One region of the Streptomyces sp. NPDC030862 genome, then DNA from elsewhere that is predicted to be linked to it. Evidence: riboswitches for the same ligand, from Rfam matches in the RefSeq annotation. Region 1 holds a riboswitch; the other holds the start of a gene.
What was found. Region 1 has a riboswitch for S-adenosylmethionine ahead of ACZ42X_RS27225 (aminotransferase class V-fold PLP-dependent enzyme). Riboswitches for the same ligand answer to the same signal wherever they lie in the genome.
Positions count from the first base shown of each region.

Region 2: another riboswitch for S-adenosylmethionine. It lies ahead of thrC (threonine synthase); the one in region 1 lies ahead of ACZ42X_RS27225 (aminotransferase class V-fold PLP-dependent enzyme).

Region 1 is NZ_JBVIEN010000011.1:3,628-11,128, reverse strand. It holds gene qcrC (cytochrome bc1 complex diheme cytochrome c subunit) at 1-111, shown strand, start outside; gene qcrA (cytochrome bc1 complex Rieske iron-sulfur subunit) at 108-1,157, shown strand; gene qcrB (cytochrome bc1 complex cytochrome b subunit) at 1,154-2,785, shown strand; gene trpD (anthranilate phosphoribosyltransferase) at 2,925-3,989, shown strand; SAM riboswitch class IV at 4,094-4,211, shown strand; gene ACZ42X_RS27225 (aminotransferase class V-fold PLP-dependent enzyme) at 4,386-5,753, shown strand; partial or broken gene ACZ42X_RS27220 (glycerate kinase family protein) at 5,746-6,894, opposite strand; gene ACZ42X_RS27215 (SLC13 family permease) at 6,891-7,501, opposite strand, start outside.
Region 2 is NZ_JBVIEN010000009.1:282,222-289,722, reverse strand. It holds gene ACZ42X_RS24820 (alpha,alpha-trehalose-phosphate synthase (UDP-forming)) at 1-337, opposite strand, end outside; gene ACZ42X_RS24815 (glucosyl-3-phosphoglycerate synthase) at 383-1,339, opposite strand; SAM riboswitch class I at 1,456-1,603, shown strand; gene thrC (threonine synthase) at 1,597-2,913, shown strand; gene ACZ42X_RS24805 (ubiquitin-like small modifier protein 1) at 2,948-3,226, shown strand; gene ACZ42X_RS24800 (cold-shock protein) at 3,639-3,842, shown strand; gene groL (chaperonin GroEL) at 4,176-5,798, shown strand; gene ACZ42X_RS24790 (immunity 49 family protein) at 5,971-6,921, opposite strand; gene ACZ42X_RS24785 (VOC family protein) at 7,108-7,494, shown strand.

The DNA of each region.
Region 1 (7,501 bases):
GGTCTGGGACCGGTCAGCGAGGGCCTGTTCGGCTGGATCTTCGGTCTGGGTTCGCTGATCGCTGTTGCCGTCTGGGTCGCGGCCCACACCGCTAAGGCCAAGAAGTCATGAGTAGCCAAGACATTTCCGAAGAGAGCCTGCCGCACAAGCAGGACGCCGCGCACGGCACGGCGGTAGCCGAGAACCCGTTCGCCGACCCGGGGCTGCCGCCCCACAAGCCGCGCATCCAGGACATCGACGAGCGGGCCGCCAAGCGGTCCGAGCGCACGGTCGCCCTGCTGTTCACGCTGTCGATGCTGGCCACGATCGGCTTCATCGCCTCGTTCGTGATCTTCCCGGTCGACAAGATCGTGTACGTCTGGCCGCTCGGCCACGTCAGCGCGACCAACCTGTCGCTCGGCCTGACGCTCGGCATCGCGCTCTTCTGCATCGGCGCGGGCGCGGTCCACTGGGCCCGCACCCTGATGTCCGACCACGAGGTCGCGGACGACCGTCACCCGATCGAGGCCGCGCCCGAGGTCAAGGCCAAGGTCATGGCCGACTTCGCCGACGGCGCGCGGGAGTCCGCGATCGGCCGCCGCCCGCTGATCCGCAACACGATGCTCGGCGCGCTGGCCATGGTGCCGCTCTCCGGCGTGGTGCTGCTGCGCGAGCTGGGCCCGCTGCCCGAGAAGAAGCTGTTCCACACCTCGTGGGCCAAGGGCAAGCAGCTCATCAACATGAACACGAACGAGCCGCTGCGTCCCGAGGACGTCGCGGTGGGCTCGCTGACCTTCGCCAAGCCCGAGGGCCTGGAGGAGCACGACCACGAGTTCAACACGAAGATCGCCAAGGACGCCCTGATGATCGTCCGGATCCAGCCGGAGGACATCAAGGACAAGCGCGAGCTCGAGTGGTCGCACGAGGGCATCGTGGCCTTCTCCAAGATCTGCACCCACGTGGGCTGCCCGATCTCCCTGTACGAGCAGCAGACCCACCACGTCCTCTGCCCGTGCCACCAGTCCACCTTCGACCTCTCCGACGGCGCCCGCGTCATCTTCGGCCCGGCCGGTCACGCCCTTCCGCAGCTGCGGATCGGCGTCAATGACGAGGGCTTCCTCGAGGCGCTCGGCGACTTCGAGGAGCCCGTCGGTCCTGCATTCTGGGAGCGCGGATGAGCACCACGACCGCAACAGACGCACAGCGGAAGGCGCCCGCCGGCGAGCGGGTGGCCGACTGGGCCGACGGCCGTCTCGGGATCTACTCCCTGGCCAAGGCCAACATGCGGAAGATCTTCCCGGACCACTGGTCCTTCATGCTGGGTGAGATCTGCCTCTACAGCTTCATCATCATCATCCTCACGGGTGTGTACCTGACGCTGTTCTTCCACCCGAGCATGAACGAGATCGAGTACCACGGCTCGTACGTGCCGATGCAGGGCATCCGCATGACCGAGGCGTACGCCTCGACCCTGGACATCAGCTTCGACGTCCGCGGTGGTCTGCTCATCCGGCAGATCCACCACTGGGCCGCGGTGGTCTTCCTCGCCGGCATGTTCGTGCACATGATGCGCGTCTTCTTCACCGGCGCGTTCCGCAAGCCGCGTGAGATCAACTGGCTGTTCGGCTTCCTGCTGTTCGTCCTGGGCATGTTCACCGGTTTCACCGGTTACTCGCTCCCGGACGACCTGCTCTCCGGCACCGGTGTCCGCTTCACCCAGGGCGCGATCCTGTCCACGCCGATCGTCGGCACGTACATCTCGATGTTCCTGTTCGGCGGGGAGTTCCCGGGCCACGACATCATCGCCCGGTTCTACTCGATCCACATCCTGCTGCTGCCGGGCATCATGCTCGGCCTCGTGGTGGCGCACCTGATCCTGGTCTTCTACCACAAGCACACGCAGTTCCCCGGCCCCGGCCGGACGAACAAGAACGTCGTCGGCATGCCGCTGCTGCCGGTGTACATGGCCAAGGCCGGAGGCTTCTTCTTCCTGGTCTTCGGTGTCATCTCGGTCATCGCCGCGCTGTTCACGATCAACCCGATCTGGGCGCTCGGCCCGTACCGTCCGGACCAGGTGTCCACCGGCGCCCAGCCCGACTGGTACATGGGCTTCGCCGAGGGTCTGATCCGTGTCATGCCGGGCTGGGAGATCACCCTGTGGGGTCACACGCTCGTCCTGGGCGTGTTCATCCCGCTGGTCGTCTTCGGCATCATGCTCGGCGCGATCGCGATGTACCCGTTCATCGAGTCGTGGATCACCGGTGACAAGCGGGAGCACCACCTCCTGGACCGGCCGCGCAACGCGCCGACCCGGACCGCCCTCGGTGTCGCCTGGGTGACCGCGTACATGATCATGCTGATCGGTGGTGGCAACGACATCTTCGCCACTCACTTCCATCTGTCGATCAACGCGATCACCTGGTTCGTCCGGATCTTCTTCTTCCTCGGTCCGGTCATCGCCTTCGTCGTCACCAAGCGGATCTGCCTGGGTCTGCAGCGGCGCGACAAGGACAAGGTGCTGCACGGCCGGGAGACCGGCATCATCAAGCGCCTGCCGCACGGCGAGTTCGTCGAGATCCACGAGCCCCTCAGCCAGGCCCAGCTGCACGCGCTCACCGCGCACGAGCAGTACACGCCGGCCGAGATCGGCCCGACGGTCGACGAGAACGGCGTCGAGCGCAAGCCGACCCGCACGGAGAAGCTCCGCGCCAAGCTCAGCAAGGGCTACTTCGGGGACGGCAACCAGGTCCCGAAGGCCAGCGTGGAGGAGTACAAGGAGATCACCAGTGGCCACGGCCACCACTGATCGACCGGCACTCGCCGCCTGACCCACACGGTCGCCACACCGCACAGAGCCCCGTCCATTCACCGGACGGGGCTCTTTGCCGTGCCCGTGGCTCGATAGGCTGTGGTCATCCCCGTACACACGGACACCAGGAGCGACCATGAGCGCTGTGCAACCCGCTGGAGGACCGAGCTCGGCGGGCCGCTCCTGGCCCGTGGTGCTGAACGGCCTGCTGGAGGGGCGCGACCAGAGCGCCGACGACACGGCGTGGGCGATGGACCGCATCATGAGCGGCGAGGCCACCGACGCCCAGATCGCCGGGTTCGCCGTGGCCCTGCGCGCCAAGGGCGAGACCGTCGAGGAGATCTCCGGCCTGGTCCGGACGATGTACGCGCACGCCAACCTGATCGAGGTGCCCGGCCCGTCCGTCGACATCGTCGGTACGGGCGGCGACGGCGCCAAGACCGTCAACATCTCCACCATGTCGGCGATCGTCGTCGCCGGCACCGGCGCCAAGGTCGTCAAGCACGGCAACCGCGCCGCCTCCTCCGCCTCCGGGGCCTCGGACGTCCTGGAGAAGCTCGGCGTCAATCTGGAGCTGACGCCCCGGCGGGTCGCCGAGGTGGCCGAGGAGGCGGGCGTCACCTTCTGCTTCGCGGTGAAGTTCCACCCCGCGCTGCGCCATGTGGCCGCCGCCCGCAAAGAGCTCGGCATCCGCACCACCTTCAACTTCCTCGGGCCGCTGACCAACCCCGCCCGGGTCAAGGCCCAGGCCACCGGTGTCGCGGACGCCCGCATGGCGCCCATCCTCGCCGGGGTCCTCGCCGAGCGCGGCTCCTCCGCGCTGGTCTTCCGCGGCGACGACGGCCTGGACGAGCTGACCACCACCGCCACCTCGAAGGTGTGGGTGGTACGGGACGGGGCCGTGCGCGAGGAGTCCTTCGACCCGCGGGACGTGGGCATCGCGCTCGTACCGGTCGAGGCGCTGCGCGGGGCGGACGCCTCGTACAACGCCGATGTGGCGCGCCGGCTGCTGGCGGGGGAGACCGGGCCCGTGCGGGACGCGGTGCTGCTCAACTCCGCGGCGGCGCTGGTGGCGCTGGAGCCCACGGACGCGCCGCTCGCCGAGCAGATCCGGGCCGGCATGGCCAAGGCGGCCGAGTCCATCGACTCGGGCGCGGCGCGCGCGGCGCTCGACCGGTGGGTGGAGGCCAGCCACCGCTGAACACGCGCGGGTGGGTGTGACGCGAGGCGCGGTCCGGCCCCTCTTGTCTCAAGAGCCGGACTGCGCCTTGCGCATGCCGAGACGTATGGCATGATGCCATTCAAGGTCATGAGTGACAGCGACTACGGCCCCGGCCCGCTGTCCGGCAACCCTCCGTCCGTGGCGGGGTGCCCCGGGTGAAGACCAGGTCGCAGGCAGCGAGGTCTGCGGCAAGCGCGGACCCCTGCACACCCTGGGGTCCTGGTCCTCAAGGGAGCAGTCTCGTGAGCAAGCGAATGCGATAGGGCGTATCGCCCCTTCTTCGGCACCCCCTTTTTCCTTCCGCCGCGTCCGCACCCCTGTGACACCCCTGTGCGTCGACGCGTCGAATTCGCCTGCCCTGTACGGGAGTTCGCCATGTCCGTCTTCACCGCTGCCGCCGATCAGTCCGTTTGTACGCCGCTGCCCGTTCTGGGCCGAGATGTCACCGTGCCGCTCGTCACCGGCGGTGAGGTCACCTACGCCGCGCTCGACTACGCCGCCAGCGCGCCCGCGCTCCAGCGGGTGTGGGACGACGTCGCCGCGTACGCCCCGTACTACGGCAGCGTGCACCGCGGCGCCGGGTACCTCTCACAGCTGTCGACCGACCTCTTCGAGAACAGCCGCGCCACCGTCGCCGAGTTCCTCGACTGCCGCGAGGACGACGAGGTCGTCTTCACCCGCTCCACCACCGACTCGCTCAACCTGCTGGCCGCCGCCCTGCCCGCCGACTGCCAGGTGTTCGTCTTCGAGACCGAGCACCACGCCTCGCTGCTCCCCTGGAGGGACGCCCGCGTCACCTACCTCAACGCGCCCCGTACGCCGGGCGAGGCGGTCGACACGCTGGAGCGCGCCCTCGCCGACCGCGACCCCTACGGCCCGGCCCTCGTCTGCGTCACCGGCGCGTCCAATGTGACGGGTGAGCTGTGGCCGGTACGGGAGCTCGCCGCCGCCGCCCACGCGCACGGCGCCCGCATCGTGCTGGACGCCGCCCAGCTGGCGCCCCATCACCCCGTGTCCGTACGCGACCTGGACGTCGACTGGGTCGCCTTCTCCGGGCACAAGCTGTACGCGCCGTTCGGCTCCGGCGTGCTCGCCGGACGGGCCGACTGGCTGCAGGAGGCCGAGCCGTACCTGGCGGGCGGCGGCGCGTCGCGCACGGTGGCCCGGCGGGCCGACGGCGGCGTCGACGTCGAGTGGCACACCACCGCGGCCCGCCACGAGGCCGGCTCGCCGAACGTCATCGGCGCGTACGCCATCGCCTCCGCCTGCAAGGCGCTGACCGAGGCCGGCTTCGACGACCTGGTGGCGCGCGAGCGGTACCTGATCGGCAGGGTGCGCGAGGGCCTGGCCGAGGTGCCCGAGGTGCGGGTGCTGTCGCTCTTCGGCGACGACGCGCCCCGCGTCGGCGTCATCTCCTTCGTGGTCGACGGCTGGAACAGCTCGCACTTCGCGGCGGCGCTCTCCGCCGAATACGGCATCGGCGTGCGCGACGGCCTGTTCTGCGCCCACCCGCTGGTGCGGACGCTGCTCGGCAGCGACCCGCAGCAGATCGGCGAGTGCGGCTCGCCCGAGGCGGCTCCGCCCGGCGAGAAGTCGCTCAACGCGATCCGGGTCAGCTTCGGGGCGGGGACGCCGGATGAGCACGTCGACCGTTTCGTTCGGGCCGTGAAGGAGCTCGTGCGGGACGGGGCGAAGTGGAACTACCGTACGGAGGACGGGCGTTGTGTGCCCGACCGCGGCTGACCAGGCGCGTGCCCACCAGGACCGTGCGCAGCGCCCGCTCGGCCGCGTCCGCCAGCAGTTCGGCCGCCCGCTCCAGGGACTCCTGGAGCGGCAGCGGCCCGGGCGCCAGCGACTCGTAGGCGTCCAGCTCCGCGTCGCGGGCGCCCGGGCCGAGCGTGCCGGCCAGCGCGAGGACCGGCACCCCCGCCTCCCGGGCGCGGCGCGCCACCTCGCCCGGGATCTTCCCGCGCACGGTCTGCGCGTCGAGGGCGCCCTCGCCCGTGATGACCAGGTCCGCGCGGGCCAGCCGCGCGCCGAGGTCCAGCCCGTCGAGCAGCACCTCGAACCGGGGCAGCAGCCGGGCGCCGAGCGCCGCGAGCCCCGCGCCCAGGCCGCCGGACGCGCCGGTGCCGGGCGCCCCGCGCAGGTCGACGCCCGGGGCGAACGCCTCCGTGAGCGCCGCCGCCCAGCGCTCCAGCGCCGCCGACAGGACCTCGACCTGTTCCGGTGACGCGCCCTTCTGCGGGCCGAAGACCCGCGCCACCCCGCGCTCGCCGCACAGCACGTTGTACGGGTTGCACGCCACCAGCAGCTCGGCCTCCGCCAGGCGCGGGTCGAGCCCGTCGGCGTCGATGGCCGCGAGTCGCCCCAGAGCGGCGCCCCCGCGCGGGAGTTCGCGGCCGTCCGCGTCCAGCAGGCGTACGCCCAGCGCCTGGAGCGCGCCGGCGCCCCCGTCCGACGTACCGGAGTCGCCGCAGCCGACGAGGATGCGGCGGGCACCGGAGTCCAGGGCCGCGCGCAGCAGTTCGCCGACGCCGTACGTGGTCGTGGCGCCGGGGTCGCGGCGGCCGGGCTCCACCAGCGCGAGACCCGCGACGGCGGCCATCTCCACCACCGCCGAACCGTCGCCGAGCAGCGCGAAGTGGCTCTCCACGGGTGAGCCCAGCGGCCCGGTCGCCACGCACGGCACCAGCCGCCCGCCGGTCGCGGCGGCCAGCGCCTCCGCCGTACCCTCGCCGCCGTCGACCAGCGGGATCAGGTCCAGCCGCGCGCCCGGCAGGACCCGCCGCACGCCCTCGGCGATGGACTCGGCGGCCTGCCGCGCGGACAGGGACTCCTTGAAGCCGCTGGGCGCGACGGCGATGCGGTACGAGTGGCTCATGGCTGGGACTCCAGGAGGACGGGCACGCCGAGCAGCGGCCAGACGGTCAGGGCGAACAGCAGCACCACGCCCGCGGTGAGCGGGGCCAGCACGGCCGACAGCCGCAGCAGGTCACGCGGCGTATAGGTGGGCACGCCGTCCGGTACGTCCGCGAAGAGGGCCACCGGCTTGGCCGACGCGGGCAGCGTGTGGCAGAACCCGGCCGCGGCGGTGGACGCCAGCGCCGCCGTGACCGGATTGACCCCGGCGGCCGCCGAGGCCGCCACCACCAGCGGCACCAGCACCGAGGAGCGGGCCGAACGGGACTGCAGCACCAGGTGCGCGGCCGTGGAGACGACCACGACCACGGTGAGGAACACCCACGGCGGCGCGTCCACCGGCAGCCCCGCCACCAGCCACCCCGCCGCCCCCGAATCCGCGAGCGCCACACCCATCGCCATCGTCGCCGCCATGAACAGCAGCAGCGGCCACGGCACCGTCCGCAGCGCGTCCTTGAGCCGTACGGTCCCGAGCGCGGGCGACGACGCGACCACCGCGCCGATCAGCGCCACCACCGCGGGCGACACCCGGTGCAGCGGCTCGCTGCACCACAGCACCACCACCGTGG
Region 2 (7,501 bases), on a different contig from region 1:
GGAACTCCGCGTCGTACACGGGCTCCAGCGGCGTCTGGTACAGCATGTGGTGCACGAACCACAGCACCGAGTTCGCGATGCCGTTGTACGCCGCCGAGTGCGTCGCCGCGTCGATGTCGAGCATCCGCACACCGGGCTCGGAGATCCCGCGCCGCACCGCCTCCCGGTCGCCGTCGCCCAGCGCCGCGCACACCCACAGCGCCCCCGCGTCCGGCCCGATCGCGGACAGGCCCGAGACCAGCCCGCCCCCGCCGCGCCGGGCGTCGAGCGTGCCGTCCGCACGCGGCACGTAGCTGACCGGACCTCTGTTCGAAGCAACGAGAATCTGGGGCGCCATGGAGACGAACCTAGCCCGTAGCCGAAACGCTCAAACGTACGCCCGTCACGCCACGCGCCGCCGCCGTGTGTACTCCGCCACACTCGCCATCGGCGGCCGCTCCTCCGTGTCCACCGCGTGCGTCCGCGGCACGAACCCCGTCTCCCCCCGGTCGAACTGCGTCAGCCGCGGCCGCACCAGGTGCCCCCGCGACAGCCGCAGCTGCGCCGTCCGGTAGATCGCCGCCGCCATCCGCCCCAGCGCCCGGTCGTCCTGGTGCCGGTGCTTGCGCACGCCCACGTCCACCTGCGCCAGCGCGTCGAGCCCCACCGTGTGCAGCGCGTCCACCAGCAGGCCCAGCTCCACCCCGTACCCCACCGGGAACGGCAGCCGCTCCAGCAGCGAGCGCCGCGCCGCGTACTCGCCGCCCAGCGGCTGGACGAACCCGGCCAGCTGCGGCCAGTGCAGGTTCAGCAGCGGCCGCGCCACCAGCTCCGTCACCCGCCCGCCCTGGCCGACGGCACCGCCCAGCGGCCGGTCGTACATCGCCTTCACGAACTGCACGGACGGGTCGGTCAGCAGCGGCCCCACGATCCCGGACACGAAGTCCGCCGAGAAGTCGACCAGATCCGCGTCGACGAAGCACACGATGTCGCCGCTCGTCACGAACAGCGACCGCCACAGCACCTCGCCCTTGCCGGGCAGCGCCGGTATCCGGGGGAGTATCGCGTCCCGGTGCTCCACCCGCGCCCCGGCCGCGCGCGCCACCTCCGCCGTACGGTCGGTCGAGCCCGAGTCGATCACCACCAGCTCGTCCACCAGCGGCACGGCGCCGGACATCAGCTCGCGGCGGATCACTGTGACGATCTCGCCGACCGTCGCCTCCTCGTTGAGCGCCGGCAGGACGACACTGACGGTCGTACCGCGGGTCGCCCCGCGTTTCGCCGCGAGCAGCCGGTCGAGCGGTCGCTCCGCAACGGACCAGGACCGCCGGTCCAGCCAGCGCTCCACCTCTTCCAGCACGTGATCTCCATCTCGCGTATCGGACGACCATCTCAAGCGTCCAGGGGTTCGGTTACAGTCTTGAACAACGCGGATGACCGTCACCTGTCGGGTCCCCCGCGCACACAATCGAATACCGCTCATCCAGAGGGGCAGAGGGATACGGCCCGTTGAAGCCCCGGCAACCCTCCAGTCGGCACTCGCACATCTGCGCAACGCGAGGCCCCGGCTAGGGAAGGTGCCAAATCCGTCTCATGGCGAAGTGCGCCATGAGGAAGATGAGGAGAAAGGGCCTCGCCTCCATGGCTGTACAGACCGTCGCCACCCCGGACGCCACCCAGAACGTCGACCTCGGGCCCGCCTCCGCCCTCTCCTGTCGCGAATGCGGTGAGCGCTTCCCCCTCGGCCCCCTCTTCGCCTGCGAGCAGTGTTTCGGGCCGCTCGAGATCGCGTACGACCTGCCGAGCGGCGACCCCGAGGCCCTGCGCAAGCGGATCGAGGCCGGGCCCGCCAACATCTGGCGGTACGCGCCCCTGCTGCCCGTCCCCGCCGACGTCGCGGACAAGCCGAACCTGAACCCGGGCTGGACCAAGCTCGTCCAGGCCGACAACCTGGGCCGCGAGCTCGGCGTCGAGCCGGGCAAGCTCTTCGTCAAGGACGACTCCGGCAACCCCACGCACTCCTTCAAGGACCGCGTCGTCGCCCAAGCCCTGGAGGCCGCCCGCGCCTTCGGCTTCACCACCCTGTCCTGCTCCTCCACCGGCAACCTGGCGGGCGCGGTCGGCGCCGCCGCCGCCCGGGCCGGCTTCCGCTCCTGTGTGTTCATCCCGCACGACCTGGAGCAGGGCAAGGTCGTCATGGCCGCGGTGTACGGCGGTGACCTGGTCGGCATCGAGGGCAACTACGACGACGTCAACCGCTTCTGCTCCGAGCTCATCGGCGACCCGCTCGGCGAGGGCTGGGGCTTCGTGAACGTCAACCTCCGCCCGTACTACGCGGAGGGCTCGAAGACGCTCGCGTACGAGATCTGCGAGCAGCTCGGCTGGCGGCTGCCCGACCAGCTCGTCATCCCGATCGCGTCCGGATCGCAGCTGACGAAGATCGACAAGGGGCTGCAGGAGCTCATCAAGCTGGGCCTGGTCGAGGACAAGCCGTACAAGATCTTCGGCGCCCAGGCGGAGGGCTGCTCCCCGGTGTCGGCCGCCTTCAAGGCCGGCCACGACGTCGTACGCCCCCAGAAGCCGAACACCATCGCCAAGTCGCTCGCCATCGGCAACCCCGCCGACGGCCCGTACGTCCTGGACATCGCCCGCCGCACCGGCGGCGCGGTCGAGGACGTCAACGACGAGCAGGTGGTCGACGCGATCAAGCTGTTGGCCCGTACGGAGGGCATCTTCGCGGAGACGGCGGGCGGTGTGACCGTGGGCGTGACGAAGAAGCTCATCGAGGCTGGTGTGCTGGACCCGTCCCTCACCACGGTCGTGCTCAACACGGGCGACGGCCTGAAGACCCTCGACGCCGTGGCCGCCACCTCGCAGGCGACCGCCACGATCCGCCCGAGCCTGGACGCGTTCCGCGACGCCGGCCTGGCCTGACCCGACCTGAGCTCGTACTGAAAGGCATCACGACATGAGCGTCAACGTGCGCATCCCCACCATCCTCCGCACGTACACGGGCGGCCAGGCCGAGGTCCCGGCGGAGGGCGCGACCCTCGCCGAGGTCATCGAGTCGCTGGAGAAGAACCACCCGGGCATCGCCGCCCGCGTCCTGGACGACCAGGGCAAGCTGCGCCGCTTCGTCAACGTGTACGTGAACGACGACGACGTCCGCTTCGAGCAGGGTCTGGAGACCGCCACGCCGGACGGCGCGGGCGTGTCGATCATTCCCGCCGTGGCCGGCGGTTGCTAGCCCAGGGATAGCGCTTTCCGGAATTGCCCCCTCCGCACACGGTGCGCAGGGGGCATTTCCGCATGGTTGAGCGCGGTAGAGTTGGGGAAGCCCCCGCCGCCGGTCATGTCACGCGCATATGAATTCACGCCCCGGCGCGACAAGATGCAGTCAAAGTACCCGTGCCTGATGCGCCGAATGTGCGCTTTGCCGGGCCCGACTTGCCCAGGATTCTGGCGAATTCCGCCTACTTTTCCGTTCACGCATGCTCGGAATTCTCGTCCGATTGACCTGTTGCAGACGGCAGTTGGACAGATACATTCAGCGGCGGTCGACGCGTTCCGGCGCACACCCGTTCCTGTCAGCGGGTGAGGTCTGACCCGGGTCCGCGAAGTGCGGTCCTGTGCAAGGGCCAGTAATAGGGGAGTTAGGCATGGCTCAGGGCACCGTCAAGTGGTTCAACGCGGAGAAGGGGTACGGCTTCATCGCGGTCGACGGTGGTGCGGATGTATTCGTCCACTACAGCGCGATCCAGATGGACGGCTACCGCACCCTGGAGGAAGGTCAGCGAGTCGAGTTCGAGATCTCGCAGGGCCAGAAGGGTCCGCAGGCGGACATGGTCAAGCTCGCCGGCTAGCGGCAGACGCGTTTCGGCCAGCGACTTTCACAGTGGTGCCGAGGGGCCCGCATCCGCACAGGATGCGGGCCCCTCGCGCGTGCGCGCACGCGTACACGCGGAGGGGATCGAGGGCTCTCGATCCCTGGGAGATCCGTGGGAGGAGCTTGCACTCGAAGGGGTCGAGTGCTAATCATTGGCGTTAGCACTCTGAAGGTGAGAGTGACAACGAAGGACCGAGTCGGTGAGGTCCGCAGGCCGGTGGGGCAAGGAACCACAGGGGCATGCAGGCCGTCCGTCGCGGGCGCCAGCGCGGTCCGGAGCATCCACCCCAGTCCGGGAGGACCACTTCACATGGCCAAGATCATCGCGTTCGACGAGGAGGCACGGCGCGGCCTCGAGCGCGGCATGAACCAGCTCGCCGACGCCGTCAAGGTGACCCTGGGCCCCAAGGGTCGCAACGTCGTCCTCGAGAAGAAGTGGGGCGCCCCCACGATCACCAACGATGGTGTCTCCATCGCCAAGGAGATCGAGCTCGAGGACCCGTACGAGAAGATCGGCGCCGAGCTGGTCAAGGAAGTCGCCAAGAAGACGGACGACGTCGCCGGTGACGGTACGACCACCGCGACCGTCCTCGCCCAGGCGCTCGTCCGCGAGGGTCTGCGCAACGTCGCCGCCGGCGCCAACCCGATGGCCCTGAAGCGCGGCATCGAGAAGGCCGTCGAGGCCGTCTCCGGTGCGCTGCTCGACCAGGCGAAGGAGGTCGAGACGAAGGAGCAGATCGCCTCCACCGCCTCCATCTCCGCCGCCGACACGCAGATCGGCGAGCTCATCGCCGAGGCGATGGACAAGGTCGGCAAGGAAGGCGTCATCACCGTCGAGGAGTCCCAGACCTTCGGTCTGGAGCTGGAGCTCACCGAGGGTATGCGCTTCGACAAGGGCTACATCTCGGCGTACTTCGCCACCGACATGGAGCGTATGGAGGCCTCTCTGGAGGACCCGTACATCCTGATCGTCAACTCCAAGATCTCCTCCGTGAAGGACCTCCTCCCGCTGCTGGAGAAGGTCATGCAGTCGGGCAAGCCGCTGCTGATCATCGCCGAGGACGTCGAGGGCGAGGCCCTGTCGACGCTGGTCGTCAACAAGATCCGCGGCACCTTCAAGTCCGTCGCCGTCAAGGCCCCGGGCTTCGGCGACCGCCGCAAGGCCATGCTGAACGACATCGCCATCCTCACCGGCGGCACGGTCATCTCCGAGGAGGTCGGCCTCAAGCTGGAGAACGCCGGTCTCGACCTGCTGGGCCGCGCCCGCAAGGTGGTCATCACCAAGGACGAGACCACGATCGTCGACGGTGCCGGTGACAGCGAGCAGGTCCAGGGCCGCGTCAACCAGATCCGCGCCGAGATCGAGAACTCCGACTCGGACTACGACCGCGAGAAGCTCCAGGAGCGCCTGGCGAAGCTGGCCGGCGGCGTGGCCGTCATCAAGGCCGGTGCCGCCACCGAGGTCGAGCTCAAGGAGCGCAAGCACCGCATCGAGGACGCCGTTCGCAACGCGAAGGCGGCCGTCGAGGAGGGCATCGTCGCCGGTGGTGGCGTGGCCCTGATCCAGGCCTCCTCCGTCTTCGAGAAGCTGGAGCTGGAGGGCGACGAGGCGACCGGTGCCAACATCGTGCGCCTGGCCCTGGAGGCCCCGCTGAAGCAGATCGCCGTCAACGGTGGTCTCGAGGGCGGCGTCATCGTCGAGAAGGTGCGCAACCTGCCCGTCGGCCACGGCCTGAACGCCGCGACCGGTGAGTACGTCGACATGATCGCCGAGGGCATCATCGACCCCGCCAAGGTGACCCGTTCCGCTCTGCAGAACGCGGCCTCCATCGCGGCGCTGTTCCTCACCACCGAGGCCGTCGTCGCCGACAAGCCGGAGAAGGCGTCCGCCCCGGCCGGTGGCGGCATGCCGGGCGGTGACATGGACTTCTGATCCCTCGCGGATCGGTAAGCCCGGTTACGGAACCGAGGGCGGCACTCCCACACGTGGGGGTGCCGCCCTCGGGCGTTGGTACGGCGCTACGGCGCGGAGCGGGGATGAGCCCCGGGCCGTCACACCCGTCACGCCCATGCCCCGTCACCCCATGCCCCGCCCTCCGGGCGGCCTACCTGGCGGCCTGGTGGCCCAAGCGCGATCCCAGCAGGTCGTACGGCAGGTACCCGGACCGGACACCGAGGTCCCACCCGTGGACCTGGACGGCGAGGCAGGCCAGGGCGAGGGTGCCGAGGGGGAGGAGGGACCGGGGCGCGGGATCACCGGCATCGGCCTCGACGCTCTCCCGGTACGCGACCAGCCGGGCGACGAGGGCGTCCTCGAAGGCGTCCTGGTCGTCGTCGAGGAGGACACGGAGCAGCCGCTGGTCCGCGCTCAGTCCGTCGCCGACCTCGTCGAGCCGCCGGGCCGCCTCCGCGCGCTCCCCGGCGTCGGGCTTGCGCAGCGGAACCGCCGGCCAGTCGCGGGGCAGATGCCCGGCCGCCTCGGTGAGATAGGGGCACAGGGCGTCCATGGCGGCGAGGTCGGCGGGATCGGAGACGGAGGTGTACCGGTTGTAGGGCACGCCGTCACGGATGGCGGGCGCGTAGTCGCCGCGCAGCAGCAGCCCGGTGACCCGCTCCTCCCGCAGATACCCGCTGACGACACACGTCTCGAACATGTCGAGCCAGGACCGCGCGGTGGGCGCCTCCCTGACGACGTCCCGGAAGGTGATGGGCCCGTCCCCGAACTCGTCGTCGGCCGGGTCCGTACTGATCCGTTCCCCGATGAGCGAGAACTGGAGGTCCTGGTCCCCCTCCGGGAAGCACATGATGCTCAGCACTCCGTGCAGACACTCCGCGGCGGTGACGGCGACCCTGCCGGCCGCGGCGTCGAGCCCCGGCTCCGTCACCGCTCGCGCGGCGACATGGTCGAGCAGTTCATCCGCCATGGCCCGGATCAGCGCCGGCGAGATGCTGCCGTACCGCAGGGAGTGCCACCGCGTGTAGGCCCGCCCGTGGATATCGTCGAGCGCCTCGGCCAACCGCTGCTCGCCGACCTGATGGCATGCCACTTCCCGCACGTTCCCCGCCCCTTCATGAACTTCACGACTAAGCGGAGCACGTTATCAACAGGCACTGACAGCACTGGAGCGTCTTCTTTCGGGTCACCTCGCCGACCAGAGGCAGACGGCGGCGATGACCGGCACGTGTGCGTCAAGGGGTTGCTCCCCTGACGCGACCGGGCCGAGGTGCACTATGGTGCGCCGATGTCATCGATCAAGAAGTTCCAAGTCACCTTCGACTGCGCGGAACCCGCGCGCGTCGCCCGCTTCTGGTGCGAGGTGCTGGGGTACGTCGTATCGGCGCCGCCGGAAGCGGACGAGTGGTCCGCCTGCGTGGATCCCTCGGGGGTGGGCCCGCGGCTGTACTTCCAGCGCGTTCCCGAGGGCAAGGCCGTCAAGAACCGCGTGCACCTCGATGTGCGGGCCGGCACCGGGCTCGTGGGGGAGGAGCGCCTCGCCGCCCTTGAGGCCGAGTGCGCACGGCTGGTCGCGCTCGGCGCGGTCCACGTGCGGACGCTGCCCGCCGACGACGAGAACGAGTCGTGCGTCCTGATGCAGGACATCGAGGGCAACGAGTTCTGTCTCGACTGAGCGTCCG